2 regions of the Anaerotignum faecicola genome follow, and region 1 is predicted to be linked to the other one. Evidence: predicted binding sites of a transcription regulator. Region 1 holds the regulator's gene; the other holds the start of a gene.
The links. The regulator Rex, encoded in region 1, represses fermentation and respiration genes when NADH is low (regulators of the CRP and FNR family bind a similar motif). The targets are predictions, from matches to a motif close to ATTGTTAANTANTTAACAAT.
Positions count from the first base shown of each region.

Region 2: a site for Rex is predicted at 6,966-6,985, ahead of EJE48_RS11605 (acyl-CoA dehydrogenase family protein). Genes of this name have one in related genera too.

Region 1 covers NZ_BHVZ01000001.1:682,667-697,618, reverse strand. Annotated here, with positions in the region: gene abc-f (ribosomal protection-like ABC-F family protein) at 102-2,021, opposite strand; gene EJE48_RS03315 (redox-sensing transcriptional repressor Rex) at 2,215-2,925, shown strand; gene EJE48_RS03310 (MATE family efflux transporter) at 3,135-4,421, shown strand; gene EJE48_RS03305 (polysaccharide deacetylase family protein) at 4,664-6,079, opposite strand; gene EJE48_RS03300 (EFR1 family ferrodoxin) at 6,076-6,861, opposite strand; gene EJE48_RS03295 (HD domain-containing protein) at 7,063-7,524, shown strand; gene EJE48_RS03290 (DNA alkylation repair protein) at 7,496-8,206, shown strand; gene EJE48_RS03285 (precorrin-2 dehydrogenase/sirohydrochlorin ferrochelatase family protein) at 8,295-8,912, shown strand; gene hemC (hydroxymethylbilane synthase) at 8,909-9,772, shown strand; gene cobA (uroporphyrinogen-III C-methyltransferase) at 9,769-11,292, shown strand; gene hemB (porphobilinogen synthase) at 11,289-12,254, shown strand; gene EJE48_RS03265 (DNA-deoxyinosine glycosylase) at 12,259-12,810, shown strand; gene EJE48_RS03260 (GAF domain-containing protein) at 12,895-13,386, shown strand; SAM riboswitch class I at 13,534-13,633, shown strand; gene metK (methionine adenosyltransferase) at 13,773-14,951, shown strand.
Region 2 covers NZ_BHVZ01000014.1:331,057-346,008, forward strand. Annotated here, with positions in the region: gene rpoC (DNA-directed RNA polymerase subunit beta') at 1-989, shown strand, start outside; gene EJE48_RS11580 (hypothetical protein) at 1,135-1,380, shown strand; gene rpsL (30S ribosomal protein S12) at 1,636-2,058, shown strand; gene rpsG (30S ribosomal protein S7) at 2,253-2,723, shown strand; gene fusA (elongation factor G) at 2,877-4,961, shown strand; gene tuf (elongation factor Tu) at 5,137-6,330, shown strand; gene EJE48_RS11605 (acyl-CoA dehydrogenase family protein) at 7,170-8,315, shown strand; gene EJE48_RS11610 (electron transfer flavoprotein subunit beta/FixA family protein) at 8,381-9,172, shown strand; gene EJE48_RS11615 (electron transfer flavoprotein subunit alpha/FixB family protein) at 9,230-10,282, shown strand; gene EJE48_RS11620 (GTP pyrophosphokinase) at 10,420-11,094, shown strand; gene cls (cardiolipin synthase) at 11,091-12,671, shown strand; gene ilvB (biosynthetic-type acetolactate synthase large subunit) at 13,033-14,706, shown strand; gene ilvN (acetolactate synthase small subunit) at 14,709-14,952, shown strand, end outside.

The DNA.
Region 1 (14,952 bases):
AACGAAATACGATAAGAAATGCAAGGAAAAAAGCCTTGGTCACTACAGTTCTGTAGTAACCAAGGCTTTCCTTATTTGAACCAAGGTTTCGAGAAACGGCTTTACGAATTCAGCTCCTCCCATTCTGCGAAAAGAGCCTCAAGCCTTTCCTCAAGCTTTGTTTTCTCTGCATAAATTTCATTCGCCTTGCCGTAATCTGTGCCGCACGCCGCCATGTCCTCATCTGCCTGCGCAATCGCCGCTTCGGTCTCCTCGATGGCTTTTTCCAGCTTCGCAATCCTGTTCGCCAGCCTGCGCTCTGCCGCCTGCTGTTCCTTTTGCTTCAGCCAGTCATTCTTCGTATCGCTCACAGGCTGTGCCGCGGCAACGCTTTTTTCCGGATGCTGTGCCGCCTTTTCTGCCTCGTTTCTGGCACGCTCTGCCTTTTTCTCTAAGTAATAATCATAATTCCCGTTATAAAGAATCACCCCATCCGGCGTTAATTCCAGAATTTTCTCCGCTGTTTTGTTGATAAAATAACGGTCGTGGGAAATATAAATCACCGTACCCTCGTAGCGGTTCAGCGCACTTTCCAGAACCTCCTTCGAGAACATATCCAGATGGTTCGTCGGTTCATCCAGCATCAGCAGGTTCGCCTTGGAAAGCATGATTTTCGCCAGAGAAACGCGCCCCTTTTCGCCGCCGGAAAGTGCGGAAATCGGCTTGAATACATCATCCCCTGTGAATACGAAGGCGGCAAGCATATTGCGGATTTGCCCCTGCGTCAGGGTGGGGTAGGTGTCTGCGATTTCCTCAAAAATCGTCTTTGTCTCGTCTAATTTTGCCTGCTCCTGGTCATAATATCCAATAAATACATTTGTGCCGAAGCGAATCAGACCGCTGTCCGTCGGCACCTCCTTCAGAAGCATCCGAAACAGCGTGGATTTCCCAACCCCGTTCGGGCCGATAATGGCAACCTTGTCGCTGCGTTTTACATCAAAGGAAACATTGCGGAAAATTCTCTGTCCCCCGTAGGATTTGGAAAGCTCCTCCGCATGCAGCACATCGTTGCCGCTTGTCAGAAAGGGGGTTAGGGTCAGCCGCATCTGATTCGGCAGGGCATCCGGCCTGTCCACACGCTCCAGCTTGCCGAGGGCTTTCTCGCGGCTTTCCGCGCGCTTGATGGATTTTTCGCGGTTGAAGGAGCGCAGTGTGCGGATGACATCCTCCTGATGCTTGATTTCCTTCTGCTGCATTTCGTATGCCTTCTGCTGCATTTCACGATTGATTTCCTTCTGCTGCCAAAAGAAGGAATAATTCCCGTTATAAACCGTTGATTTCTTGTTTTCGATTTCAATGACCTTTGTCACAATGCGGTCAAGGAAATAGCGGTCGTGGGAAATAATCAGCACTGCACCGGGATAGGAGCGAAGGAAATCCTCCAGCCATTCGATTGCCGCAATGTCCAGATGGTTGGTCGGCTCGTCCAGCAGCAGGATATCCGGCTTGGAAAGCAGCAGCTTTGCCAGATGCACGCGTGTTTTCTGTCCGCCGGAAAGCTGATTCATCGGGCGGTTGAAATCATTGTCGGCAAAGCCAAGCCCCTTCAGCACACCGCGCAGGCGGCTCTGGTAGCTGTAGCCGTCATTCTGTTCAAAATAATGCTGCAGAGTGGCATAGTCCTCCATTTTTTCCGCCAGCGCCTGTCCGCTCAGATTTCCCATTTCGTTTTCTAATTCACGAAGATTTGTCTCTGTTTGAATGATTTTTTCAAAAACCGATAGCATTTCTTCATAAATCGTGCGGTCGCTGTCTATCTGAATATTCTGAGCAAGGTAGCCCAGGGATGCGTCCTTCTTGAGATAAAATTCACCGCCATCGGCAGAAATTTCGCCGGTCAGAACCTTGAAAAGCGTCGTCTTCCCGGCACCATTTACCCCTACAATAGCGGCTTTTTCGCGTTCTTCGATATGGAAGGTGATTTTTTCCAGAATCACATCGATGCCGTATGCCTTGTGTAATTGTCTGCATGCAAGTATCATTGATACAACCTCCATTTGTGTTTCATTGTCTGCTCTTATGATAGCAGAAAATACAACAGATTAAAAGAGTTATTGTTGACAATAAAATAACAGGAGTGCTATACTAAAATTATCCTGAAGTAGAAAAAAATAGCTGTATTTGCAGTTCGTTTTCTTTTACGGAGGCATCCTAAAACGAGAGGATTTGGAATATATGGACAGCGAAAAGAAGATCTCACCGGCAGTAATCAACAGATTGCCCAGATACTACCGTTACTTAGGCGACCTGCTGGAAAGTGATATTACTCGCATTTCCTCAAAAGAACTCAGCGCAAAAATGAATATCACTGCCTCCCAGATTCGTCAGGATTTGAACAATTTCGGCGGCTTTGGGCAGCAGGGCTACGGGTATAATGTGGAATACCTTTACAATGAAATAAAAAAGATTTTAGGTCTGGATCGATTGTATAATATGATTGTCATTGGCGGCGGCAATATCGGACAGGCTCTGGTGAACTATACCAATTTTGAGAAGCGTGGTTTCGTCATCAAGGCAGTCTTTGATATCAATCCCCGTCTGATTGGGATGACTATTCGTGGTGTCGAGGTTTATGATATCGACCAGATGGAGGAGTATGTCAAAAATAACCCCGTGGATGTTGCCATTCTTACCCTTCCTCGTTCGCAGGCGGTGAAGGTTGCAAATGATCTGGCAAAATGGGGCGTAAAGGGCATGTGGAACTTCAGCCATGTGGATTTGCAGGTTCCCGATGATGTTTTGGTGGAAAATGTACACCTGACGGACAGCCTTATGACCCTGCTCTACAAAATCAACGAAATGTACTATAGCGGTGAGGATATGCATGAGCATCAATTAAAGGATGGTCTGCCTGTAAAGCCGGTGCAGGAAAACGAAGAATTATAAGAAAAAGACAACAGAACGAAGGAGAGTCACTCTTTGCAAAAAGGTGTGGCTTCTCTTTTTGTTTGTAAAAATTTATTTATAACTATTTATAAAGAAGAAAAGAAATTTAAAATGAAATGTACAAAGGAGGAATGACCGTGGATTTAGCGGAAATCAAAGAAAAACCGTATTATTTTTCCAATCGCGCCCTGAAGCGTTTGATTGCTCCCATGATTATCGAGCAGTTTCTGGCTATTCTGGTTGGTATGTCCGACTCCATTATGGTTGCAACGGTCGGGGAGCATGCAGTTTCGGGTGTCTCTTTGGTGGATAATATTTTCGTTCTGCTGATTTATTTGTTTGCAGCTCTCGCAACAGGCGGTGCGGTGGTTATGGGGCAATATTTGGGGCAGAATAAGCATGAAAAAGCAAATAGGGCAGTCAATCAGCTTATCCTGTTTACGGCGTTGTTTGCGATCTGCATTATGATTGGGCTGTATCTGGCAAGAAACCTCATCCTGCATCGGGTGTTCGGTGCCATTGAGGCGAATGTAATGGAGGCATCCAAAACGTATCTTCTCATCGTTTCCGCATCCATCCCTTTTATTGCCTTGTATAACGCAGGTGCGGCAGTATTTCGTACTATGGGCAATTCCAAGGTGCCGATGTATCTCTCCATGATGATGAACGCCATCAATGTGGGCGGCAATGCCATCCTGATTTTCGGCTTTGGCATGGGGGTTGCGGGTGCGGCAACTTCGACGCTTGTTTCCCGTGTCATTTCCGCTGTTGCAATCATTTTTCTGCTTTGCTCTCCGGAGCATCTGCTGCATCTGGAGCGTCCGTTTTCCTTTAAGCTGGATTTCGGTATGCTGAAAAAGATTGCCTATATCGGCATTCCCAATGGTCTGGAAAACGGGATGTTTCAGCTGGGGAAAATCATGGTGCTGAGCATGATTACAGGCTTTGGCACGGCGGCGATTGCGGCGAATGCCGTTTCCAATATCATTGCAACCTTTCAGGTGCTTCCGGGGATGTCCGTCGGCATGGCGGTGATTACCGTCTGCTCTCGCTGCGTTGGGGCAGGGGATTATGAAGCGGCAAGATATTATACCCGTAAGATTCTGAAGCTGGTGCATATTCTGATTATCGTTTTCAGCGTCACCACGCTTGTGGCGTTGCCCGGCATCATGCACCTGTATAACCTTTCCGATGACGCAATGACCTTTACAAAACAGATTATCTGGTATCATGGTATCTGCTGTATGCTCATCTGGCCCGAAGCGTTTACTCTGCCGAATACGCTGCGTGCCGCCAGTGATGTAAAGTTCTGCATGATTTTGTCGATTATCTCCATGTGGGTATTCCGTATTGCCTTCAGCTATATTATTGGTGTCAGAATGGGCATGGGCGTTCTGGGTGTTTGGATTGCCATGACCATTGACTGGGCAGTGCGTGCCGTTCTTTTCATCATCCGCTATCGTGGAAAAAGATGGCAGCATAAAAGCATTGCATAAAAAATTAAGTCGAAAACAGGTTTTCGACTTGTTAAAACAGAGGAATAAACAGATAGGTTCCATCGGCTAAAAGCCTTGAAACCTACTGTTTTCCTCGAGAGGGCAAAGCCCCCTCTGTGGATTCCGTTTGGGAAACGGGTTTGTTTCCCAAACCTTTCCGCTGCTGGGTAAAGGTTTTGTTTGGATTAGAAGATAAAAATAAAGAAGCGTATGAAAAGAATATTTTTCACACGCTTCTTTATTTATTTAAAATAGGAATATCCGTAAATCTTCCCCTTCTGGGGTGTTTCCCCGTGCTTTGCCTCCACCAGCTCGGTAACAGTCACAAGCTCGTAGCCCTGCTTTTGCAGATAAGGCACAAGGGTTGCCGTTGCCTCTGCGGTAGAGCCGTAAATGCCGTGCATCAGGATGACCTTCCCATCCAGATTTCCTGCGGATTTCACCACATCCACAATCGCCTTGGCATCTCTGCTTTTCCAGTCGAGTGTATCAACCGACCAGAGGTAGATGGACATCGGCAGCTGTTTTTTTACGCTGTCCTTACAGTTGCCGTAGGGCGGACGGAAGATGGCAGGGTCTCTGCCAAGCACCTTGCGGAAGGCGGCGGCGGTTTTCTGCACATCTGCCGCAATTTCTGCATTGGTCAGCTTATTAAAATTCTTATGATCGTAGGAATGACTGCCAACCTCACAGCCGAGCGCCTCCTCGCGCTTCACCACATCGGGATATTTTTCCACCAGACTGCCAAGATCAAAGAAGGTTGCCCGTGCGTCATATTTCTCCAGAACATCCAGAATGGCATTGGTTGCCTTGGGGTTCGGGCCGTCATCGTAGGTCAGCGCAACCATTTTTTTGTTGCGGATTTCCTTGGGAACGGGAGTTTCCTTTTTCGGTTCTTCGATTTTCTTCTGCATTTCCGCATACGGAATCGTCAGGCGCACCACGCCGTAGCTGCCGGGGAAAAGGTCATAGCGGTCGAAATAAAACAATACGCCGTCCTTCGTGAGCGCAAAGCGGTCAAACCGTCCTGCGTCGGGTGCAAGCAGGGTTTTGTAGTTGCCAAAGATACCGTTTTTATAAGGCTCTGTCGTTGTGAAGTATTTTTCCGTGTAGGCAGAAGCATTTTTCGCAAAGCTGTTCCCTTGCAGGCTTTCCGCCGTTACCTCTGCATCCTTTTCCAGATCAAAATGGAACACCTGAATTTGTGTGTGCGGCGAAAGCGCGCCGTTTGTCTCATGTGTTTCAAAGAACACCAGACTCAGCTGATTTTCCTTCGCAAGATAGCTTTCATAGCCCAGATACAGAATTGCATCTGTCTTTTTTTTCTCTTTTCCGGCCTCATCTGTCGGGGTAAATTCCGCATCAAAGGCATTGCGGATTTCCGTCACGATTTCCGAAATGCGTGCATCAATCCTTTCCTTCCCGATTTCGGGATATTGCAGCAGATAGGAAAGGTGATCTTCCTGCTCCACCACATCCTGTGGCTTGCCGACCTCCTGCTGCTCCAGATACTGTGCCCAGTAGGAGACACCCTTCTCTGTCAGCTCCAGTGTCTTTTTGCGGTTCAGTAAAGAAAAGCTGCTGCTGTTTGCGCTGCATCCACAAGAGAGCAACAGTATGCCCATCAGAAGAAAAGCCAGCATACGTTTCATTCTCATTCAGATTCCCCCTTTCGGTTCTGGTAGATCGGGTGAACATAACGTCCCCGCTTGGTGGTGCCTTTGCCATATTGGATTGCCGTTTGGGGACAGCGGTTCACGCATGCCATGCACATATTGCAGCGCTTTTCTGTCCAGACAGGAATTCCTGCCGTCAGCCGAATGCAGCCGCTGGTGCAGACCCTTTCACATAGACCGCAGTGGCTGCAGCTCTCCGTTACATAAAAAGGCTTTGTTTTCAGCCCTCTACGAAACGCAGGATTGACGATTTTGCTTAGCACTCCAGCGCCCCTTCCTTTCTTCACACGGAAGAAATTGCTCCAGTTCAGCCGGATGGCACGCAGGATGTTGTCCAGTGTCCTGTCTGCTTTTTCCAGAAGCGCATATTGCTCTGCCTTCGTCCCTGCATCAAAAAGCACCGTAAAGCTGTCCGGCATCACAACGGAAAAGCCGCTGTCCAAGGTAAGCCCGTTTTCCTGCAAAGCCTTCCGCAGAAGGTCAATGGTCTCTCCCGCGGAAGAACCACAGGTGCAGACAGCGAAAAGATAGGGATCACCGCTGTAATAAAGCTCCAGATTTTTCACAAAATCCGTCACCGTCTGCGGAGGAGCCCATGCGTAAACGGGAAAGACAAAGCCCAATCGTTCCCCCTGTAGCATAGTATGCCTGTAATTGCCTGCTTTGACCGCTTCTGCAATATCCGTCAATTCCTCCCCCAGAGCTTCGGCAAGCTTTTTTGCCACAGCATAGGAATTGCCTGTTCCGCTGAAGTAATAAATCATAAGGTGTTCCCTCCTTTTCGGTGATTTCAAATACTATTTCTTAAAGATATCATATCATATTTTTCGGCTAAAAACTTTGAAGAATTTATTAAATTTTCACTACATTTTATAGATACCTCCAGGCTGCGGAAAGTTTGCCTTTACACCGATTTTTTCCGATATTATACTAAGATGAGTGAAGTCGGAAGGGGGGAGAGAGCTATGTTGGAAAAGGCGTTGATTCTGGCGGCAAAAGCGCATACGGGGCAGGTCGATAAGGGCGGTGCGCCCTATATCCTCCATCCCATTCGGGTGATGCTTGCCTGCGAGGGGGAAAAGGAAAAAATCGTTGCCCTTTTGCATGATACGCTGGAGGATACCGCTTTGACTGCGGCAGACCTGCGGCGTGCGGGCTTTCCGGAGGAAATCGTGCAGGCGGTGTGCTGCCTGACGCGTGGGCAAAAGGAGGATTACATGGATTATATTGCGCGCATCTGCGAAAATGCGCTGGCGGCGAGAGTGAAGTATGCCGATTTGCAGGATAATCTGGATATCAGACGCATCCCTAACCCGACAGAGAGGGATTTTGCCAGAATCCGAAAATATGAGCAGGCAATGAAAAGGATTACGAGATCAGTCAAGGGAGGACGGGAGCATGGAGCATTGGACACAGGAACGCTATGACGCGTTCTGCAGGGAATTGTATGCACAGCAGGAGGAAGCCTATCGGCAGTTTCATACAGGGCTGCTCCGCTCAGATTTGCCCGTCATTGGTCTGCGCGCGCCCCTTTTGCGGAAAATAGCGGCAGAAATCGCCAAGGAGGACGGCGTGGGCTTTCTGCGTATCTGTGGCAGAGGAACCTATGAGGAACGTCTGCTCTATGGCTTGGTGGCGGCGGCGCTGCCTGTTTCCTATGCGGAATTTCTGCCCTATTGCGACACCTATACGGAAACGATTGTCGAAAACTGGGCGCATTGCGATGGCTTCTGCGCCTCCTTGAAAAAGCGAATCAAGGGACATGAGGCGGAATTTTTCGAGCATATCAAAAGGTATCTGGCTTCCGAAAATCCGTGGGCGGTGCGCGTCGGGCTGATTCTGATGCTCAATTATTATCTCACCCCTGCATATCTTCCGGCAGTGCTGGAGCGGACAGATGCCGTTCAATCCGAGCAGTATTATGTCCGCATGGGACAGGCGTGGCTGCTGGCAACGGCTTGGGCGAAGGACAGGGACACCTGCAGGGCGTATCTTTCGCATCATCATCTGGATGCTTGGGTATTCCGTAAGTTCATTCAGAAGGCGTGTGAGTCCTATCGTGTTTCGGCGGAGGATAAGGCATATCTGCGCAGCCTGCGGAAGAAATGAAAGAGATTCTTTGCTTTGAAATCATGTGAAAAAGGTGTATACTAAGATTCTGAATCAATGAGAGAGAAGAATCGAGCGGAGGAGAAGTATGAGTTATTTTCCCTTTTTTGTGGAGATTGGGCAGAAGCGCTGTCTGGTTGTGGGCGGCGGAACGGTTGCTTTCAGAAAAATTGAAAAATTGCTGCCCTTTGGCGTGGAGATAACGGTGGTTTCTCCTTCTTTTTGTGCGGAAATCGAGCAGACAGAGGGCATCTGCCGCATCCGCAAAGAATTTCAGGCAGAGGATGTAGAGGATATGTGCTTTGTCATCGGCGCAACAGATTGCGAGGCTGTCAACGCGAGGATTGCTGCTGTCTGCCATGCAAAGCATATCCCTGTCAATATTGTGGATGATGCCGAAAAATGCAGCTTTTTCTTTCCGGCTCTGGTGAAGCGGGGCGCATTTGTTGCAGGCTTTTCCACAGGAGGTGCAAGCCCCTTGGCGGCGCGCTTCATCCGCGAGCAGATGGAGGATGCCATCCCCACAGGCTTTGCCGATGTGATAGACGTTATGGCGGAGGTGCGCGGACGCGTGAAGGCAGCCTTTGCAGACAGCGGAAAAAGAGAACAGGTGCTGCGGCATATTTTCCGCCTTGCCTTAGAGAAAAACGGGAATGTATCCCAAGCAGAAATCGAGGAAATCATAAGAAAGGAGGGGGAGCAGTGAAAAAGCTGAGAGTCGGCACAAGAAAAAGTCTGCTTTCTGCCAGACAGACGGAGCTGGCGCTGGCGGCACTGGCAAAGGTGCATCCTGCCTTGGAAACCGAAATTGTCCCCTTCCACACAAGAGGGGATCTGATTCTGGATAAGCCCCTCTGGGCAATCAGTAATCAGGGGAAGGGCGTTTTTGCGTCCGAATTTGAAGAAATGCTTCTGCGCGATGAAATTGACATTGCCATTCACAGCGGCAAGGATTTGCCGGTGCTTCTGGCAGATGGTCTGGAAATCATTGGCGTGCTCAAACGGGATGACCCACGAGATGTGCTTGTCATGCCGAAGGGGAAAAAAGCTGAGGCTTGTAAAATCATCGGCACGGGCAGCCTTCGTCGGGAGCAGTGCGCGGCAAAGGTTTTTCCTTGGGCAGAATGTCGGCTCATTCGCGGCAATATTCAGACGCGTCTGCAAAAGCTGAAGGATGGGGAATATGATGCCATTCTTCTTGCCAAGGCAGGGCTTGACCGTATGGGCATCACCGAAGCGGATGGCTATGCCTTCCGCGTTCTTTCCCCTGAGGAATTTCTCCCTGCGGCGTGTCAGGGGATCATCGTTGCCGAGGGCAAACGGGAATTGTCCTCTTTTGTCGGCGCAATGACCCACCTCGAAACGCAGTATATTTTTGAAACGGAGCGCGCGGTGCTGCGGCTTTTGGGTGCGGATTGCAGTGCGCCTGTGGCGGCGTTTGCCGAAATGGCAGGGGAGGTCATCCGTCTGCGTGCGATGTATGGGGAAGGCTATGCCGAGGGCAAGGCACCCGTTGCGGCGCGTTTGCAGCTGGCGGCGGAGGTAGTCGGGAGGTTGCGGAAATGAGCGGAACGGTTTATCTGGTCGGGGCAGGCTGCGGCAATCCCGATTTGATTACATGGAAGGGTCTGCGCCTTCTGCGGGCATGCGATGCAGTGTTCTATGATGATTTGTCCTCCCCCAAGCTTCTGGAGGAAACCCGGACGGACTGCGAAAGGCTTTTTGTCGGCAAGCGTTATGGCAGACATTCCATGCCGCAGGCGGAAATCAATGCTCTGCTTGTTGCCAAGGCACAGGAGGGGAAAATGGTTGTACGGCTGAAGGGCGGCGACCCCTTCGTGTTTGGCAGAGGGGGCGAGGAGGTGCTTGCCTTGCAGGCGGCAGGCATCCCGTATGAGGTGGTTTCGGGCGTAAGCTCTGCGGTTGCAGTGCCTGCGGCGGCAGGGATTCCCGTCACCCATCGGAGGCTTGCGCGCAGCTTTCATGTCATAACAGGGCATACCGCGGCAGATGGCGCAGAGACACTGACGGAACAGATAGATACCCTTGCAAAACTGGAAGGTACGCTTGTTTTTCTGATGGGTCTGCATCATCTGGAGGAAATCACAAACGGCTTATTGCAGGGCGGCAAGCCTGCCGATACCCCTGCGGCTGTCATTTCCAGGGGAACAACCCCTAAGCAGCGGGTTGTCCGCGCGAAGCTGTGCAATCTGGCAGCGAAAACAAGAAAAGCCAATCTCGCCGCCCCTGCCGTCATCGTGATTGGCGAAACGGCAGGAATGCAGCTTTCGGGCACAATCGAGTATCCCCTATACGGCGTGAAAATCGGCGTAACCGGCACAAAATCCATCACGAAGAAGCTCAGGAACCGCTTAGAGGAATTGGGTGCGACTGTCACGGAGCTGGATTACGCCACTCTCGTTCCCGATTGGGAAAATGAAGCCTTAGAACAGGCATTGCAGAGCATCACCGCCTATACATGGGCGGTATTCACAAGCCCTAACGGGGTTGAAATTTTTTTTCAAGCGCTGCAAAAGCGGAGAATCGACATCCGCACACTGGCGCAGCTGCGGTTTGCCGTCATCGGCACAGGCACAGCCGCCGCTCTGGAAAAGCGCGGCATTTATCCCGCCTTTCTCCCCAAAACCTACGATGTGGAAAGCCTTGCGAAGGGGCTTTGCAGTGTAGTCGGTGCGGATGAAAAAATTCTGATTCTCCGTGCGGCGCAGGGTTCTCCTGTCCTGACGGAGATTTTAGCAAAAGAAAAGAAGCAATACACAGATGTAAAATTATATGATATTGCCATTGATGCCGAAAAACGCCGCTTTGCCCATGAAGCAGCCAAGGAAATGGATTTTATCACCTTTGCGAGCGGCTCGGGCGTGCGCGGCTTTTTTGCACAGGGCGGCACAATGCCCCAAGGCACAACGGCGGTCTGCATCGGTACCTCTACCGCGAAAACGCTTGCGTCCTATGGGGATTTTCCTGCTCTGACGGCGCAGACCTTCAATGTGGATGGCATCATAGAGGTGATTTTGGAAGAAGCAAGCAAAACAAAAACAACCGAAAAGGAGACGGACAAATGAGAAGATTCAGAAGACTGCGCGGCTCAGAAGCCATGCGAAGGCTGGTGCGCGAAACCAGAATTTCCGCAGAGGAGATGATTTACCCCATTTTTGTGATAGAAGGGGAGAATATCAAAAATCCGATTCCTTCTATGCCGGGCGTGTTCCAATATTCCGTTGACCGCATGGATGAAATGCTCGCAGAGGTGGCGGCAAGCGGCATTTCAGGCGTGTTGATTTTCGGGATTCCCAAGGAAAAGGATGCGGTCGGCTCGCAGGCGTATGCTCCGGACGGCATCACCCAGAGAGCCATTCGCCATATCAAAAAGAAGTATCCCTCTCTGCTTGTGGTTGCGGATGTTTGCCTTTGCGAATATACCTCGCATGGGCATTGCGGCTTAGTTGAGGGAGAGCATATTTTAAATGATGAAACCCTGCCCCTTCTGGCGAAAATGAGCGTTACGCTCGCGCAGGCAGGCGCGGATATCATCGCCCCTTCGGATATGATGGACGGGCGCGTGGCGGCAATTCGTCATGCTCTGGATGAAGCGGGCCTTCTGCATATCCCCATCATGGCGTACAGCGCGAAATTTGCCTCCGGCTATTACGGCCCCTTTCGGGATGCGGCACATTCCGCACCGCAGTTTGGGGACAGACGCTCCTATCAGATGGATGTCTGCAATAAAAAGGAAGCCCTGCGTGAAATTGCGGATGATATCGAGGAGGGCGCAGATTTTTATATCATCAAGCCTGCCCTTGCATATCTGGATGTGGTCGAAGCGGCGGCAAATCGCTTTGATTTACCCATTGCCGTCTATAACGTCAGCGGCGAATATGCCATGGTGAAGGCGGCGGCACAGCAGGGCTGGATAGAGGAAAAGCGGATTGTCATGGAAAATCTGATTGCCATGAAGCGCGCAGGTGCCTCCATCCTGATTACCTATCACGCACTGGATGCGGCAAGCTGGCTGAAAGAGGACTGATTGCATGAAGAAGGAGAAAACAGCGAAAACCGAAGAAAACGAAAAGCACTGGGAGCGGGTGACGCAGGAATTTGCCCCCGTCTGCGATGCAGATTGCAGGGTACTGATTCTGGGGACAGCCCCCTCTAAGAAATCTCGTGAGGTTGGCTTTTATTACGGACATCCGCAGAATCGCTTCTGGAAAATGCTTGCGGCAGTGACGGGCGAGAGGGTTCCCCAAAGCATTGCGGAAAAGAAGGCACTGCTGCTGCGCAACCATATTGCTTTGCATGATGTGATTCATAGCTGTGATATCATCGGGAGCAGTGACAGCAGCATTAAAAATGTGGAGCCTGCCGATTTGGAGCGGATTCTTGCCGTTACAGGCAGGGTCGCTATCCTCTGCAACGGCGGCATGTCCTATAAATTATATCGAAAATATCAGGAGGAGCGATTGGGGATTTCTGCGGTGCAGCTTCCCTCGACCAGCCCTGCCAATGCGGCGTGGAATCTGGAGCGGCTCTCTGCGGCATGGGGCGAGGTGCTTTTGCCCCTTTTGAGAAAAGAGGAAGAATAGAAAAATTTTTCTTGACAGATGCCTGTGGTTTCCGATATAAAAATTATAAAAAACAAAAGAGAAAGCAGAAAGGAAGGATTTGTTATGGCATATATCCCTGTGGAATATCCTGCGGAAAAAGGTGCTTTTTACGCGCTTTTGAAGGAACAGCTTGAAAAATATACGGAGAACGAAACAGACGAAACAGCAATTCTTGCGAATGCGTCTGCGGTTCTGGGCATCGCGCTCAAGGACATTAACTGGGTTGGCTTTTACATGGTAAAGGGTGAGGAGCTTGTGCTTGGGCCTTTTCAGGGTAAGCCTGCGGTCAGCAGAATCGGCTATGGCAAGGGGGTCTGCGGCACAGGCTGGGCGGAAAAACGCACACAGCTGGTAGCAGATGTGCATTGCTTCGCCGGACATATTGCCTGTGACTGCAATTCCAATGCAGAAATCGTTGTGCCATTGCTGAATGATGCAGGAGAGGTGCTTGGCGTTCTGGATATCGACAGCCCCGTCAGCGGCCGCTTTGATGGTGACGATTTAGACGGTCTGGAAGCATCGGCGGCGCTTCTGGCAAAGAAAATCGCAGGCTGAGCAAAAAAGATATGATGTAAAACTGTCTTGTTTTTCCGCTGTTTTGCGGCAGTGTCCTATGCAATTTGTGGGAATTGCCCGAATCAGCGGATTTTTTATTGACAGACATCCATTTTCCCGATAAAATACAACAGGAAGTGAATAAAGGACTTATCAAGAGTGGTTGAGGGACAGGGCCCTGTGACACCCGGCAACCGGCGGAAACGCATCGGTGCTAATTCCCCCGCAGCATTGCGGAAGATGAGATTGATGTAAAAGCCCTGCGGGGCTTTCTTTTGTTGAAGAAGAAGCAAAAAAGGCTTTCGGAAAAACAATGCAAACACGTCTCTCCTTAGAAAACTTTATTCACAGTCACTAAACATTTGTGTAAAAAAGGAGAACAAAAAATGAGCAGAAGATTATTTACATCCGAATCTGTTACAGAGGGACATCCCGATAAAATCTGTGACCAGATTTCCGACGGCGTGCTGGACGCACTTTTGGCAAAGGACCCCAATTCCCGTGTTGCCTGCGAAACCTGCACCACAACAGGCATGATTATGGTTATGGGTGAAATTACAACAGAGGCTTATGTTGATGTTGAAAAAATCGTCAGAGAAACCTTGACAGAAATCGGCTACACCAGAGCAAAATACGGCTTCGACAGCGAAACCTGCTCCGTTCTGACCGCTATCCACGGACAGTCCCCCGATATCGCACTGGGCGTTGACCATTCTCTGGAAAACAAAACAGGCGCGGATGACAGCGAATTTGATACAGGTGCCGGCGATCAGGGCATGATGTTCGGCTTTGCCTGCGATGAAACAGAGGAACTGATGCCCCTGCCTATTTCCCTGTCCCATAAGCTGACAAGAAGACTGGCAGAGGTGCGTAAAAACGGTACACTGGCATATCTGCGCCCCGATGGCAAGGCACAGGTGACAGTGGAATATGAGGACGATACACCCGTAAGAGTGGATACCGTTGTTGTGTCCTCTCAGCATGATCCCGATGTGGAGCATAGCCAGATTGAACAGGATATCATCGAAAATGTAGTGAAGAAGGTCATCCCTGCCTCTCTGCTGGATGCAAACACAAAATATTACATCAACCCTACAGGCAGATTTGTTATCGGCGGCCCTATGGGTGACTCCGGTCTGACAGGCAGAAAGATTATCGTGGATACCTATGGCGGCTATGCGGCACATGGCGGCGGCGCATTCTCCGGTAAGGACCCTACAAAGGTTGACCGTTCCGCCTGCTATGCGGCAAGACACGTTGCAAAAAATATTGTTGCCAGCGGCATTGCAAGAAAATGTGAGGTACAGCTTGCTTACGCAATCGGCGTGGCACAGCCCGTTTCCATTCTGGTAAATACCTATGGCACAGGGAAGCTTTCCGATGAAGAAATCACAGAAATCGTAAAGAAAAACTTCGACCTGCGCCCTGCGGCAATCATCAAAAACTTCGATCTGAGAAGACCCATCTATAAGCAGGTAGCGGCTTATGGTCACTTCGGCAGAACCGATTTGGATTTGCCTTGGGAAAAGCTGGACATGGTAGATGTATTCAAAGAAAGAATCTAAG
Region 2 (14,952 bases), on a different contig from region 1:
AGAAGGTTTGGATCAGAACCGTTCTGACCTGCCGTTCCGAGGTTGGTATCTGTGCGAAGTGCTACGGCGCAAACATGGCATCCGGCAGATATGTACGCATTGGCGAATCTGTAGGTATTATTGCGGCGCAGTCCATCGGTGAACCCGGCACACAGCTGACCATGCGTACGTTCCATACAGGCGGTATCGCAGGTAACGATATCACACAGGGTCTTCCCCGTGTCGAGGAATTGTTTGAAGCAAGAAAGCCTAAGGGTCTGGCTATCATTGCGGAATTCGGCGGACGCGTGACACTGAACGATACAAAGAAAAAGCGTGAGGTTATCATCACAAACCCCGAAACAGGAGAAACAAAGGATTATCTGATTCCTTACGGCTCCAGAATCAAGGTTTATGACGGTGATTTAATCGAAGCCGGTGACGAAATCACCGAAGGTAGCGTAAACCCTCACGATATTCTGAAAATCAAGGGTCTGAGAGGCGTACAGGACTACATGATTCAGGAGGTACAGAGAGTTTACCGCCTGCAGGGTGTAGAAATCAGCGATAAGCATATCGAGGTTATTGTACGTCAGATGCTGAAGCGAGTAAAAATCGAGGAAAACGGGGATACAGAATTCCTGCCCGGCTCTCTGGTTGACTGGCTGACCTTTGAAAATACAAACGCTGCACTGGAAGCAGAGGGCAAAGAGCCTGCAAAGGGTACGAGAGTTCTGCTTGGTATCACAAAGGCTTCCCTGGCAACAGATTCCTTCCTGTCTGCCGCATCCTTCCAGGAAACAACCCGTGTGCTGACAGAAGCAGCAATCAAGGGTAAGATTGATCCGCTGATCGGTCTGAAGGAAAACGTTATCATCGGTAAGCTGATTCCTGCCGGTACGGGTATGACAAGATACAGAAATATCGAAATCGTTCCCGAAGGCGCTGAGGAAGAAACAGAAGCACCTGCGGAGGAAACCGTATATATTGATGAAGACGAAATGATTTAAGAAAAAGAGGGGTACTGCGAAGCAGTACCCTTTTTGTATGGAAAGAAATGAAATAGGAAATAACGCTTTGGGTACAGGGGGAAATATGATAAAATAAGGATAAGAAAACAGTTCTTTTATGAAAAGCGATAAGGAGGAGGAGCGTATGGATTGGTACTTGGATTTATGGATGGAACAACCGAGGAAAGCAGCCATCCTGATGGAGATTCTTCTCTTGCTTATTGTGGCAGGGATTCTGACCTGCTTTATTCTGATACGCTGGCGCAGGGCTTGCAGGAAGGGGAAGGACAGGGAACAGGCGCTGGATGAGGTGCTGACGGAGCTTGTGGATGAACCGGTGCAGAGCCTGACGGAGCTGCGGGACAACATCAGAAAGGATTTTCGAAAATAAGGCACGCTCTCTGTGAAAAGCAGAGGGCTTTCTCTTTGCCGAAATGCGTTTACAAAGGCAGAGGGTGCGGGAATGGGAAAAAGTGCGGAAAAAAGCTGAATTTCCAAAGAAAATCCTTGACTTTTGTTGTTGGCGATGATAAAATTTTCTAGTGTCCGATTTTAGGGGCTTTTCTAAGCGAGTCCGTAAAACGGAAACAAAATCAGAATTATTGCAATTTAGCAGATGTATTATTTTTATAAGGAGGTGCAGTTAATGCCTACGTTTAACCAGTTAGTAAGAAAAGGCAGAAAAACTGTTGAGAAAAAATCTACAGCACCCGCTCTGCAGAAAGGTTTGAACTCCCTGCAGAAGAAAGCTACAGACGTATCTTCTCCCCAGAAGAGAGGCGTATGTACAGCGGTAAAAACTTCCACACCTAAGAAGCCTAACTCTGCGCTGAGAAAGATTGCCAGAGTTCGTCTGTCCAACGGTATCGAAGTTACAGCATATATCCCCGGTGAAGGCCACAACCTGCAGGAACACTCCGTTGTTCTGATCAGAGGCGGTAGAGTAAAAGACCTTCCCGGTGTACGTTACCACATTGTCAGAGGTACACTGGATACAGCCGGCGTTGCAAACAGAATGCAGGCTCGTTCCAAATACGGCGCAAAGCGTCCTAAAGCTGCTAAGAAGTAATTTTTTTAGAATTTCTTAGAGGAACAATTTCAGACAAAGACAAATCTATTAGTAGAAATGCCTTATATCAATCAATACAATCTGCGATTGCTTAGACGAGATATACGTTGAAAGAGGATAAGGCATGAAAACACGAGGGAAGCATCCCCGTGAAGTACCGAGAATAGCATTTATTCATCAAGGAGGGAAGAATCGTGCCTAGAAAAGGACATGTAGCAAAAAGAGAGGTCTTGGCCGATCCTATTTACAACAGCAAGCTGGTGACAAAGCTCATCAACAGCATCATGCTGGATGGTAAAAAGGGTGTAGCGGAAAAGATCGTTTACGGTGCATTCGATAAAGTAGCAGAAAAAACAGGTAGAGAAGCTCTGGAAGTTTTCGAAGAAGCTCTGGGCAACATTATGCCTGTACTGGAGGTTAAGGCTCGCCGTGTCGGCGGTGCAACCTACCAGGTACCCATGGAAATCAGACCTGAAAGAAGACAGACACTGGGCCTGAGATGGATCACACTGTATTCCAGAAAACGCGGCGAAAAGACAATGGTTGATCGTCTGGCAGGCGAAATTCTGGACGCACTGAACAATGCAGGCGGCGCTTGCAAGAGAAAAGACGAAATGCACAAGATGGCAGAAGCAAACAAAGCTTTCTCCCACTTCAAATGGTAAGAATTACCGTTTTTGTGAGGCTTTGCCTTACAGAAGGCTGCCGCAGGGCAGTTGGTTTTTAGAGAAAAACGAATGGAATTTGGGAAATATGGAAAGGCTATTTCATAGTCTTTCCATAAACCTGATTATGATTACAAAAAGGAGGATCCCACAGTGGCAAACAGAGAATACCCTCTGGAAAGAACCAGAAACATTGGTATTATGGCGCACATTGACGCGGGTAAGACAACTCTGACAGAACGTATTCTGTTCTATACAGGCCGTAACTATAAAATCGGCGATACACACGAAGGTACAGCAACAATGGACTGGATGGAGCAGGAGCAGGAAAGAGGTATCACTATCACATCCGCTGCGACAACATGTCATTGGAACGACAACAGAATCAACATCATCGACACACCCGGACACGTTGACTTCACAGTTGAAGTAGAACGTTCTCTGCGTGTACTGGATGGCGCTGTTTGCGTACTGGACGCAAAGGGCGGTGTTGAACCTCAGACAGAAACAGTTTGGAGACAGGCTGACAACTATAATGTACCCCGTATGATTTTCGTAAACAAAATGGATATCATGGGTGCAGACTTCTTCGGTTCCATGAAATCCATCGTAGACAGACTGGGCTGCCATCCCGTAGCTGTAACTCTGCCTATCGGTGCAGAAAGTGATTTCAAGGGCATCATCGACCTGATGAAGATGAAAGCTTACTTCTATGAAAACGCAACAGGTACAGAAGTAGACGAAGAAGAAATTCCCGCAGAATATGTAGAACAGGCTGAAGAATACAGACAGATCATGATCGAAGCAATCGCTGAAACAGATGATGCGCTGATGGAAAAATTCTTTGCTGAAGAAGAAATCACAGAAGCAGAACTGAAAACAGCACTGCGTAAGGCATGTATCGCCTGCGAACTGATGCCCGTAATGTGTGGTTCCGCATACAGAAACAAAGGCGTTCAGAAGCTGCTGGACGGCGTTGTTGAATATATGCCCGCACCTACAGACATTCCCGCAATCAAGGGTATTGACCCTGCAACAGGCGAAGAAACAGAAAGACACGCATCCGACGAAGAGCCCTTCTCTGCTCTGGTATTCAAAGTAATGAATGACCCCTTCGTTGGTAAGCTGGCGTTCTTCCGTGTGTACTCCGGTACACTGGACTCCGGCACATACGTTTACAACTCCACAAAGGGTGGCAAGAAGGAACGTGTTGGCCGTATCCTGCAGATGCACGCAAACCACAGAGAAGAAATCGACAGAGTTTACTCCGGTGATATTGCGGCAGCAGTAGGCTTCAAGATTTCCACAACAGGTGACACAATCTGTAACGAAGATCACGAAGTTATTCTGGAATCCATGGTATTCCCCGAACCCGTTATCTCCGTTGCAATCGAACCCAAGACAAAAGCAGGCCGTGACAAAATGGGCATCGCTCTGGCAAAGCTGGCAGAAGAAGATCCCACATTCAAGACCTACACAGACCAGGAGACAGGCGACACAATCATCTCCGGTATGGGTGAGCTGCATCTGGAAATCATCGTTGACCGTCTGCTGAGAGAATTCAAGGTAGAAGCAAACGTAGGCGCACCTCAGGTTGCTTACAAGGAAACATTCCGTAAGGCAGTTGACGTAGAAGGTAAATTCGTACGTCAGTCCGGTGGTCGTGGTCAGTATGGTCACTGTAAAGTACGTTTCTATCCTATTCCCACAGATGCGGAAAACAACTACGAATTCGTAAATGCGACAGTCGGCGGTTCTATTCCTAAGGAATACATCCCCGCTATCGATAAAGGTATCCAGCAGGCTATGCAGAGCGGTATCTTGGGCGGCTATCCCGTACTGGGCGTTAAGGCAGAAGTTTACGATGGTTCCTACCATGACGTTGACTCCTCCGAATCCGCTTACCAGATTGCCGGTTCCATGGCTTTCAAGGAAGCTATGAGAAAGGGTGACGCAGTTCTGCTTGAACCCATCATGAAGGTAACTGTAACAGTACCTGAGGATTATATGGGCGACGTTATCGGCGATATCAACTCCAGACGTGGTCGTATCGAAGGTATGGAAGCAAGAAGCAACGCACAGGTAATTCACTCCTTCGTTCCTCTGGCTGAAATGTTCGGTTATTCCACAGACCTGCGTTCCAGAACACAGGGCCGTGGTAACTATGTAATGGAAGTTGACCATTACGAACCCTGCCCCAAATCTGTTCAGGAAAAAGTACTGGAAGGCAGAAAGTAATTTTTCGACGGAAAAACAGAAATGAAATGCCAAAAATACTGCGTTTAATTGGATTTTTGGTATTGCAAAAAGATAAGAATTCTAATATAATTAGAGTTGATGGACGCGCTGTATTTTAAAGTGTGTCAAACTCATAAATTAAGATTCCACAATTTTACAAGGAGGATATTTTAAAATGGCAAAGGTAAAATTTGAAAGAACCAAACCTCATATGAATATTGGTACTATCGGTCACGTTGACCATGGTAAAACAACTCTGACTGCAGCAATCACAAAGACACTGCACGAAAGATACCATATCGGTGAAGCTGTAGATTTCGAAAACATCGATAAGGCTCCCGAAGAAAGAGAACGTGGTATCACAATTTCCACAGCTCACGTTGAATACGAAACACCCAACAGACACTACGCTCACGTTGACTGCCCCGGCCATGCTGACTATGTTAAAAACATGATCACAGGTGCTGCTCAGATGGATGGTGCTATCCTGGTAGTAGCTGCAACAGACGGCCCTATGGCTCAGACAAGAGAACACATCCTGCTGTCCAGACAGGTAGGCGTTCCTTACATTGTTGTATTCATGAACAAATGCGACATGGTTGAAGACGAAGAACTGCTGGATCTGGTTGAAATGGAAATCAGAGAACTGCTGAACGAATATGAATTCCCCGGTGATGATATTCCCATCATCAGAGGTTCCGCATTCCAGGCTCTGCAGGATCCCAACGGTCCTTGGGGCGACAAGATTCTGGAACTGTTCGAAGCTATCGAAGATTACATTCCTACACCCGAACGTGCAACAGACAAACCTTTCCTGATGCCCGTCGAAGACGTATTCTCCATCACAGGTCGTGGTACAGTAGCTACAGGTAGAGTAGAATCCGGCGTAGTTAAAGTACAGGATGAAGTTGAAATCGTTGGTTTGACAGACGAAATCAGAAAAGTAGTTGTAACAGGCGTTGAAATGTTCCGTAAGCTGCTGGATCAGGCTGAAGCTGGTGACAACATCGGTGTTCTGCTGAGAGGCGTTCAGAGAAATGAAATCGAAAGAGGTCAGGTTCTGGCTAAACCCGGTTCCATCACACCTCATACAAAATTCAAAGCTCAGGTTTACGTTCTGTCCAAAGAAGAAGGTGGCCGTCATACTCCTTTCTTCAACAACTACAGACCTCAGTTCTACTTCAGAACAACAGACGTAACAGGCGTTATCAGCCTGCCCGAAGGTACAGAAATGTGCATGCCTGGCGACAACGTTGAAATGACAATCGAACTGATCACACCCGTAGCTATGGCTCAGGGTCTGAGATTCGCTATCCGTGAAGGTGGTAGAACAGTAGGCGCTGGTTCCGTAGTAGAAATCATTGAGTAATTTCGACGAAATCAGAATATTGATTCATCAAGAGAGTATCCGTAAGGATGCTCTCTTTTTTATATTATGTTTATGCGGAAAAATGGTTGATATGAGAGAGACAGCAGAAGCTCTGTTTACGAACTTCGCGGAAAGAGATTCTTTTTGCGAAAAATTATCTCATAGAGAATGAAAACGTGAAAAAGGAAGGTGTGAACTTCCAAAAGGAGACATAAAACAGAAAAAGATGCAGTTTTTATTGTATAATATTACGAGTAGATGTCTGACAATTAAAACGTAGAGAAAATAGTTTTCATGCGAAATATATTGACAGAGAAAAGACAATGGTGTAAAGTAGAGATAGGCAAAAAAACGGAGAAATACGCACAAACAGCGTCAGAATCCCTTTTTGAAAAGAGATGTATTGTATACAAAATTACACTGCATGCCGCAGGAGCTGGCGGCGAAGGAGATTGCTCTTTCACAAAAAGGCAAACAGACGAAAGGTGGGAAGAATTTCCTGTGGGAATAGCGATCCGGCAGGAGATTTTCGGTCTGTTTTTTTGTAGGTTTTTTTCCATTCGCCGACAGTGGAAAATATGTCGGTATTACCAACAAACGCAGCCGTTTTTTATGTAATATTTATCGACAAAGATGTTGACAAATTTTAAACAAAAATGGTATATTCATTGTGGAGGCATTATAGCTTCTTATTGAAATGCGTAAGTAGAAATGAGAAGCTGATAAACTGCGTCCATACGGCAGCGTCGTAAGGAAGTAGGTTGTTTTTTAATGAAATACCACGATGTGGCCTCATCGCGGATGTTTCAAAATTTTTAAAAAATAGGAGGAATATTAGAATGGATTTCAAATTAACAAAAACTCAGATGCTTCAGCAAGAGTTGTTCAGAAAATTTGCTGAAACAGAAATTAAACCAATCGCTAAAGACATGGACGAAGCAGAAGATTACGATAGAGAGCTGCTTCAGAAACTGCAGAAAATCGGTGCTTTTGGTATTCCTTACAGCAGAGAATACGGCGGCCAGGGTGCAGACGTTCTGACATACACACTGTGCATGGAAGAAATGTCTAAAGTAGATGCTTCCACAGGTATTACACTGTCCGTACATACATCTCTTTGCTGCCCTTGCATCAATGAGTTTGGTACAGAAGAACAGAAACAGAAATATCTGAGACCTCTGGTTGATGGTTCCAAAATCGGCTGCTTCGGTCTGACAGAGCCCGGCGCTGGTACAGATGCTGCAGGCGTTAAGACAACAGCTGACAAGACAGAAGACGGCAAGTACTATGTTCTGAACGGTACAAAGATGTTCACAACAAACTCCGGTTTCGCTGATACATTCATCGTATTCGCTCTGACAGATAAATCCAAAGGCCCTAAAGGTATGTCTGCTTTCATCGTAGAAAGAGAATTTGAAGGTCTGTCCGTTGGTCCCAACATCGAACGTATGGGTATCAGAGCAGCATCCAACTGCGAAGTTATTTATGAAAACGTTAAGGTTCCCGCTGAAAACCTGCTGGGCAAAGAAGGCCAGGGCTACAAGATCGCTATGACAGCACTGGGCGGCGGTCGTATCGGTATCGGTGCTCAGTCCGTAGGTATCGCTCAGGGCGCTATTGACGAAACACTGAAATATGTTAAGGAAAGAAAACAGGGTGGCAAACCCATCGGCAAATACCAGAACACACAGTTCAAACTGGCTGAAATGCAGACAAAGACAGATGCTGCTAGACTGATGGTATGGAGAGCAGCTACAGAAAAGGATCTGCATGGCAACTACGCTCCTTACGCTGCAATGTGCAAAATGTTTGCTTCCGAAACTGCAAACGAAGTAACAAGAATGGCTGTACAGCTGTTCGGTGGCTACGGTTACTGCCGTGAGTACCCCGTAGAAAGAGCTATGAGAGACGCTAAGATTACAGAAATCTACGAAGGTACAAACGAAGCTATGAGAATGATCGTTGCTGGCTCCATGAAGGTTTGATTTGAGAGTTAAGAGTTCATTTTGAAAAAGCTTATTACTAAAATTTGGAAGGAGAACAAACTATAATGAAAATCGTTGTATGTATTAAACAGGTACCCGATACAGTAGAAGTTAAAATCGATCCTAAGACAGGCACACTGATCCGTGATGGTGTTCCTTCTATTATCAACCACGATGACAAAACAGGTATCGAAGCAGCTCTGCAGCTGAAAGAACAGCTGGGCGGCACAGTAACAGTTGTTTCCATGGGCCCCCCTCAGGCAGACGTTGCTCTGAGAGAAGCACTGGCTATGGGTTGTGACGAAGCATATCTGGTATCTGCTAGAGAATTTGGTGGTTCCGATACATATGCTACATCCGGCATCATCGCAGCAGCTCTGAAGAAAATCGGCTATGATCTGATCATCACAGGTCGTCAGGCTATCGACGGTGACACAGCTCAGGTTGGTCCCCAGATTGCTGAAAAACTGCACCTGCCTCAGGTTTCCTACGTTGAAGAAGTTGTTGAAGCAGCAGCTGACCACGTAGTAGTTAAGAGACAGTTCGAAGATGGTTACCACATCATCAAAATCAAAACTCCTTGCCTGCTGACAGCAATCGCTGAACTGGCTACACCCAGATACATGTCCGTAAGAGGTATCGTTGAAGCTTATGAAAAAGAAATCAAAGTACTGGGCTTCGAAGATCTGAAAGATGGTCTGGAACTGGATATGATCGGTCTGAAGGGTTCCCCCACAAACGTATATCAGTCCTTCACTAAAGAAGTTAAAGGCGCTGGTACAATTCTGGAAGGTCTGTCTGCAGACGAAGCTGTTAAAGCTATCATGGACAAACTGGAAGCTAAGTTCATCATCTAATTTATTTAGACGAAGAATCGGATACTAAATTTAGAAATATAAGGAGGAAACCCTACAATGAGTAAAGGTATTTTCGTAGTAATGGAACAGAGATACGGCAAGGTTCAGAACGTAGGTCTGGAACTTGTTGGTGAAGCTACAAGACTGAAAGAAGATCTGAAGGATGACGTAGTAGCAGTACTGCTGGGTCATGATATCAAAGGCGAAGTTGACAAAATCTTCCACTATGGTGCTGACAAGGTTGTCCTGGTTGACGATCCCATGCTGAAGGACTATGTAACAGAACCTTACACAAAGGCTGTTTGCGAAGTTATCAAAGCATTTGATCCCGAAATCATGCTGTTCGGTGCTTCTTCCATCGGTCGTGACGTTGCTCCCCGTGTAGCATCTCGTGTAAAAACAGGTCTGGTTGCAGATACAACAGGTCTGAGAATGGCTAAGACACAGGAAGAACTGGACAAGGAAGCAGCAATGGGTAACGCAACACCCGAAAGAGCTCTGCTGATGACTCGTCCCGCATTCGGTGGTAACATCATGGCAACACTGATGTGCCCCAGAACAAAACCTCAGATGGCAACTGTACGTCCCGGCGTTATGAAAATGATCGCAAAGGACGAAACAAGAAAAGGCGAACTGGTTGAATTCAAGGTAGATTTCACAGCAGCAGACATGAACGTTGAAATCGTTGAAGCAGTTAAGTCCGACAAGAAATCCGTTGACCTGACAGAAGCAAAACTGATTGTTTCCGGTGGTCGTGGTGTTGGTTCCGCAGAAGGCTTCGATGTAATCAGAGATATGGCTGATGCACTGGGCGCAGAAGTTGGTTCTTCCAGAGCATGTGTAGACGCTGGCTGGATTGAAAAAGACAGACAGGTTGGTCAGACAGGTAAGACAGTACGTCCCGACCTGTACATGGCATGCGGTATTTCCGGTGCTATCCAGCACGTTGCAGGTATGGAAAACTCCGAACTGATCATCGCTATCAACAAGAACGAATCCGCTCCTATTTTTGAAGTAGCTGACCTGGGTATCGTTGGCGATCTGAAGCAGATCCTGCCTAAACTGGCTGACGCTGTAAGAAAATACAAAGCAGCAAAAGCAAACAGCTAATTAAAACTGATTGGTTTTGAAATAAGCGAATGAAGACTCTCCCTTATGGGAGAGTCTTTTTTTGTCAGAAAATAGCAAAAATAGACAAGAATAGTCGGATATGCTATACTTAACATAATGAAGAAGGAGGCGGAAAGATGGAATTAAATAAAGTGATTGACTTGGAGGCACTGACTGCATCAGGGTTTCCTGAAGGATTGATTGAACAGGCAAGCGGATTTATGGAATTGATGATGCAATACAGATGTGCATTGATGGAAGTGGAGACGAAGCTGAATGTGTTGAATGCTGAATTTACCATGAAAAATAACCGCAATCCTTTTGAATCGATTAAGAGCAGAATCAAAACACCGAAAAGTATTCTTGAAAAGCTGCGAAGAAAGGGCTTTGAAATCAGCGTGAAGGGGATTGAGGAAAACCTTGCGGATGTGGCAGGGATTCGTGTGATTTGCTCCTTTCCGGATGATATTTATGCGACAGCGAAGATGCTGACGGATCAGGATGATATTCGCGTGATTCAGGTGAAGGATTATATCATAAACCCGAAGCCGAACGGCTACAGAAGTCTGCATCTGATTTTGGAGGTTCCGATTTTCTTATCGAACGAAAAGAAGAATATGAAGGTAGAGGTGCAGTTTCGCACGATTGCGATGGATTTCTGGGCAAGTTTGGAGCATAAGCTGAAATATAAGAAAAATATCGAAAATGCAGAGGAAATTTCCAAGGAATTGCAGAGATGTGCGGAGGCGAGCAGTCAGCTGGACTTGCGGATGCAGGCATTGAGAGATCGAATTGAGGCGGAACGCGAATGAGCAAGGATGGAAAAAAGCCATTAGGCGATAGCAGTGTTTTTCAGAAAGGGCGCAAGGGCGCGATGCGTGTGATTTACGGACGAACGGCGATTATTGCGGTTTCGTTTCTGGCGCAGATTATCCTGATAGGCGGCGTAGTGAATTTCTTCCGTCCGTACATACCGATGTTTTTCGGCGGCTATATGGTGCTTGGACTTGGCATTGTGCTTTTGATTTTGAATAAGGAAACGACACCGGAAACAAAGCTGATGTGGACGGTCATCACGATGCTGCTGCCTCTGGTTGGCGCGGCGTTATATGTATATGTGGAAACGCAGCCGGGGTATCGGCTGTTGGCGAAACGTCTGAATGATATTTATAAGCAGACGGAAGCATTTGTGCAGCAGGATGAGGCGGTTCTGGATGCCTTGGAGCAGAAAGACATCGGGACGGCGCAGCTGGCGAGATATGTGCATAAAAACGGTAATTTTGCAACCTATCAGAATACAGAGGTGACATTTTTTCCGCTTGGTGAGGATAAATTTGCGGCAATGCTGACGGAGCTAGAGCGGGCGGAGCAGTTCATTTTTATGGAATATTTCATCCTGAAGGAAGGCTATATGTGGGAGAAAATTCTGGAGATTCTGGAACGGAAGGTGCAGGCAGGCGTTGAGGTGCGGGTGATGTATGACGGAACCTGTGCGATGTTTGATTTGCCGTTTCGTTACCCAGAGCTACTCAAGGCGAAGGGCATCCAATGCAAGATGTTTGCGCCGATTCGCCCGATTCTTTCCACGCATTACAACAACCGCGACCACAGAAAGATTCTTGTGATTGACGGGAAGGTCGGCTTTACGGGCGGCGTGAATATCGGGGATGAATATATCAACCGTGTGGAGAAACACGGGCATTGGAAGGACACTGCGGTGATGTTCAAGGGCGATGCGGTGCAGGGGCTGACGATGATGTTTTTGCAGATGTGGAACGTAACGGAGAAGGAGCCGGAATACGGAAAATATTTGCAGAAGGCGGAGAAAGCCTCACAGGCAAAGGGCTTTGTATTGCCTTATGGGGACAGTCCATTTGATGATGAACCGGTTGGCGAAACGGTTTATATGGATATTCTAAACCGTGCGAAAAAATATGTGCATATCATGACACCATATCTGATTATCGACCAGAGCATGATTACGGCACTGACCTTTGCGGCGAAGCGTGGCGTAGATGTGAAGCTGATTTTACCGCATATTCCGGATAAGAAATTTGTATTCGCATTGGCAAAGAGCCATTATAAGGAGCTGCTCAAGGCGGGGGTGCGGATTTATGAATATACACCCGGCTTTGTGCATGCAAAGATATTCACAAGCGATGATGAAAAGGCGGTTGTGGGGACAATCAATCTGGATTATCGCAGCCTGTATCTACATTTTGAATGTGCGGCGTTTTTATATCAGGTGGAGGAAATCGCGGAGATTGAGAAGGATTTTCAAAGGACATTGGAAAAATGTCAGGAGGTTACTTTGGAAAACCGCAAAAAAGGCACTTTTTTCCTGCGGCTGGAGGGGTGGCTGCTGAAATGGCTGGCTCCGCTGATGTAAAAACGGAAAAAAGAAAAAACAGATAGACCTTGCATTTTCTAAAAAAATGTGCTAAATTAAATACATTATTTTATGTACGAGGAAAAGTACATAGCGTACAGAAGATAACTATTTTACAAAAGAGGAAATTTTTATGAGAGCAAAATTCGTATCTGAAAATCTGAACGTCCTTCTTGGCGGCGTGCTGCTTCTGGTTTTGGCAGTGACAGCGGTCTTTTGAGTGATGCTCGGATTTCAGCGAATCGGCAGGAATGGCGATATTTGCTTTGACAGAAATTAGAACGACCCGGCAGCGCTCACTGTCGGGTCTTTTTATTTGAACAAAAGAGGAATACAGAAGAAGCACAAAGGAGAGATGGTTATGGAGATGACAGGCGCGCAGATATTGATGGAAACGCTGCTGGAGCAGGGCACAGATGTAATTTTTGGCTACCCCGGAGGGACGGTATTGGATTTATATGAGCAGATTTACCGAAACGAGGGACGGATTCGTCATGTATTGCCCTCCCATGAGCAGGGAGGGATTCATGCGGCGGATGGATATGCCAGAGCAACAGGTAAAACGGGCGTGGTGCTGGCGACCTCCGGCCCGGGCGCAACGAACCTGGTAACGGGGATTGCGACAGCTTATCTGGATTCGATTCCGCTGGTTATCATTACGGGGAATGTGCCCACAACGCTGATTGGGCAGGATAATTTTCAGGAGGTGGATGTATTCAGCCTGACGTATGGGATTGTCAAGCACAGCTACCGTGTAGCGCGCGTGGAGGAGCTGGCGGAGGATATCCGAGAGGCGTATGCCATTGCGGCATCGGGCAGACCGGGGCCTGTTCTGATTGATATTCCGAAGGATGTCCAGCAGAAAAAGACAAGGTTTACGCCTAAGCCGCCTGTGGAAATTCCCAAAATTGCAGGGGAATATACCGAAAAGGAAATTGCACAGGCGGTGAAGCTGATGGAAAAGGCAAAACGTCCCTGCATTTATTGCGGCGGCGGTGTGATTATGGCGGATGCAGGGGAAGAAATTATGGAGCTTTCCCGCAGACTGGATGCGCCGATTTGTCATAGCCTGATGGGCGTGGATGCGGTGCCGACCGACTTCCCTGCAAGCCTCGGAATGTCTGGGATGCACGGACAATATGCATCAACAAAGGCGATTGCCGAGGCGGATCTGCTGATAGCTGTTGGGGCGAGGTTCAGTGACCGCGCGGTTGGAGATAAGCAGAAATATGCGGCGAAAGCGAAAATCATTCATATTGAAATTGATCCGGCAGAGGTGGATAAAAGCATAACGGTTGACCTGCCCTTGATTGGGGACGCAAAGGAGATTCTGGGGAAAATTCTGGCTGCGGTGGAAGGCGGCAAAAAGGAAAAATGGCAGGCGGAAATTGCCGAAATGCGCGCCTTTGGGCGGATGCACGCAACCGACTACAGCGGGAAATTAACACCAGATGCGATTATTGATGCGGTCAGCAGAGTTATGCCGAAGGATACGCCGATTGTAACGGACGTAGGGCAGCACCAGATGTGGGTGGCGCAGAGATACCCCTTTGCACAGCCGCGCACCTTTCTGACCAGCGGCGGACTTGGCACGATGGGCTTTGGTATGGGGGCGGCAAACGGTGCCTGCATCGGGACAGGAAGGAAAACCGTACTCTTTACGGGGGACGGCAGCTTTGCGATGAACTTTAACGAGCTTGGGACAGCGGTGACGGAAGGGTTGCCTGTCATTGTGGTGCTGATGGATAACGGTGTACTGGGGATGGTACGGCAGCTGCAGAGGTTTTTCAGCAACGGGCATTATTCTCAGACGACAACAAACAGAAAAACGGACTTCGTTGCATTTGCAAGGGCAATGGGGGCAGAGGGATACCGTGCGACAACAACGGAAGAAATGGCGGATGCCATGCAGAAGGCGAAGGCGGCAAAAGGGCCTGTTGTGATTGCATGCGAGATTGACCGAGAGGATATGGTATACCCGATGGTGCCTTCAAACCAATCCATTGATGAAATGATTTTGCAGGGAGGTCGGTAAGTATGAAAAAATATATGATAGGGCTTTTGGTAACGAATAAATACGGCGTGCTGACAAGAATTGCATCGCTTTTTGCGCGCAGAGGATATAATATTGATACGCTGACGGTTGGGGAAACGGTGAATCCGCAGGTTTCTCGTATGACGATTATGATTACGGGGAATGACCATGACAGAGACCAGATGATCAAGCAGCTGAGAAAGCTGCACGATGTGCATTTTGTAAAGGAAATGGTGGCGGAAAAAT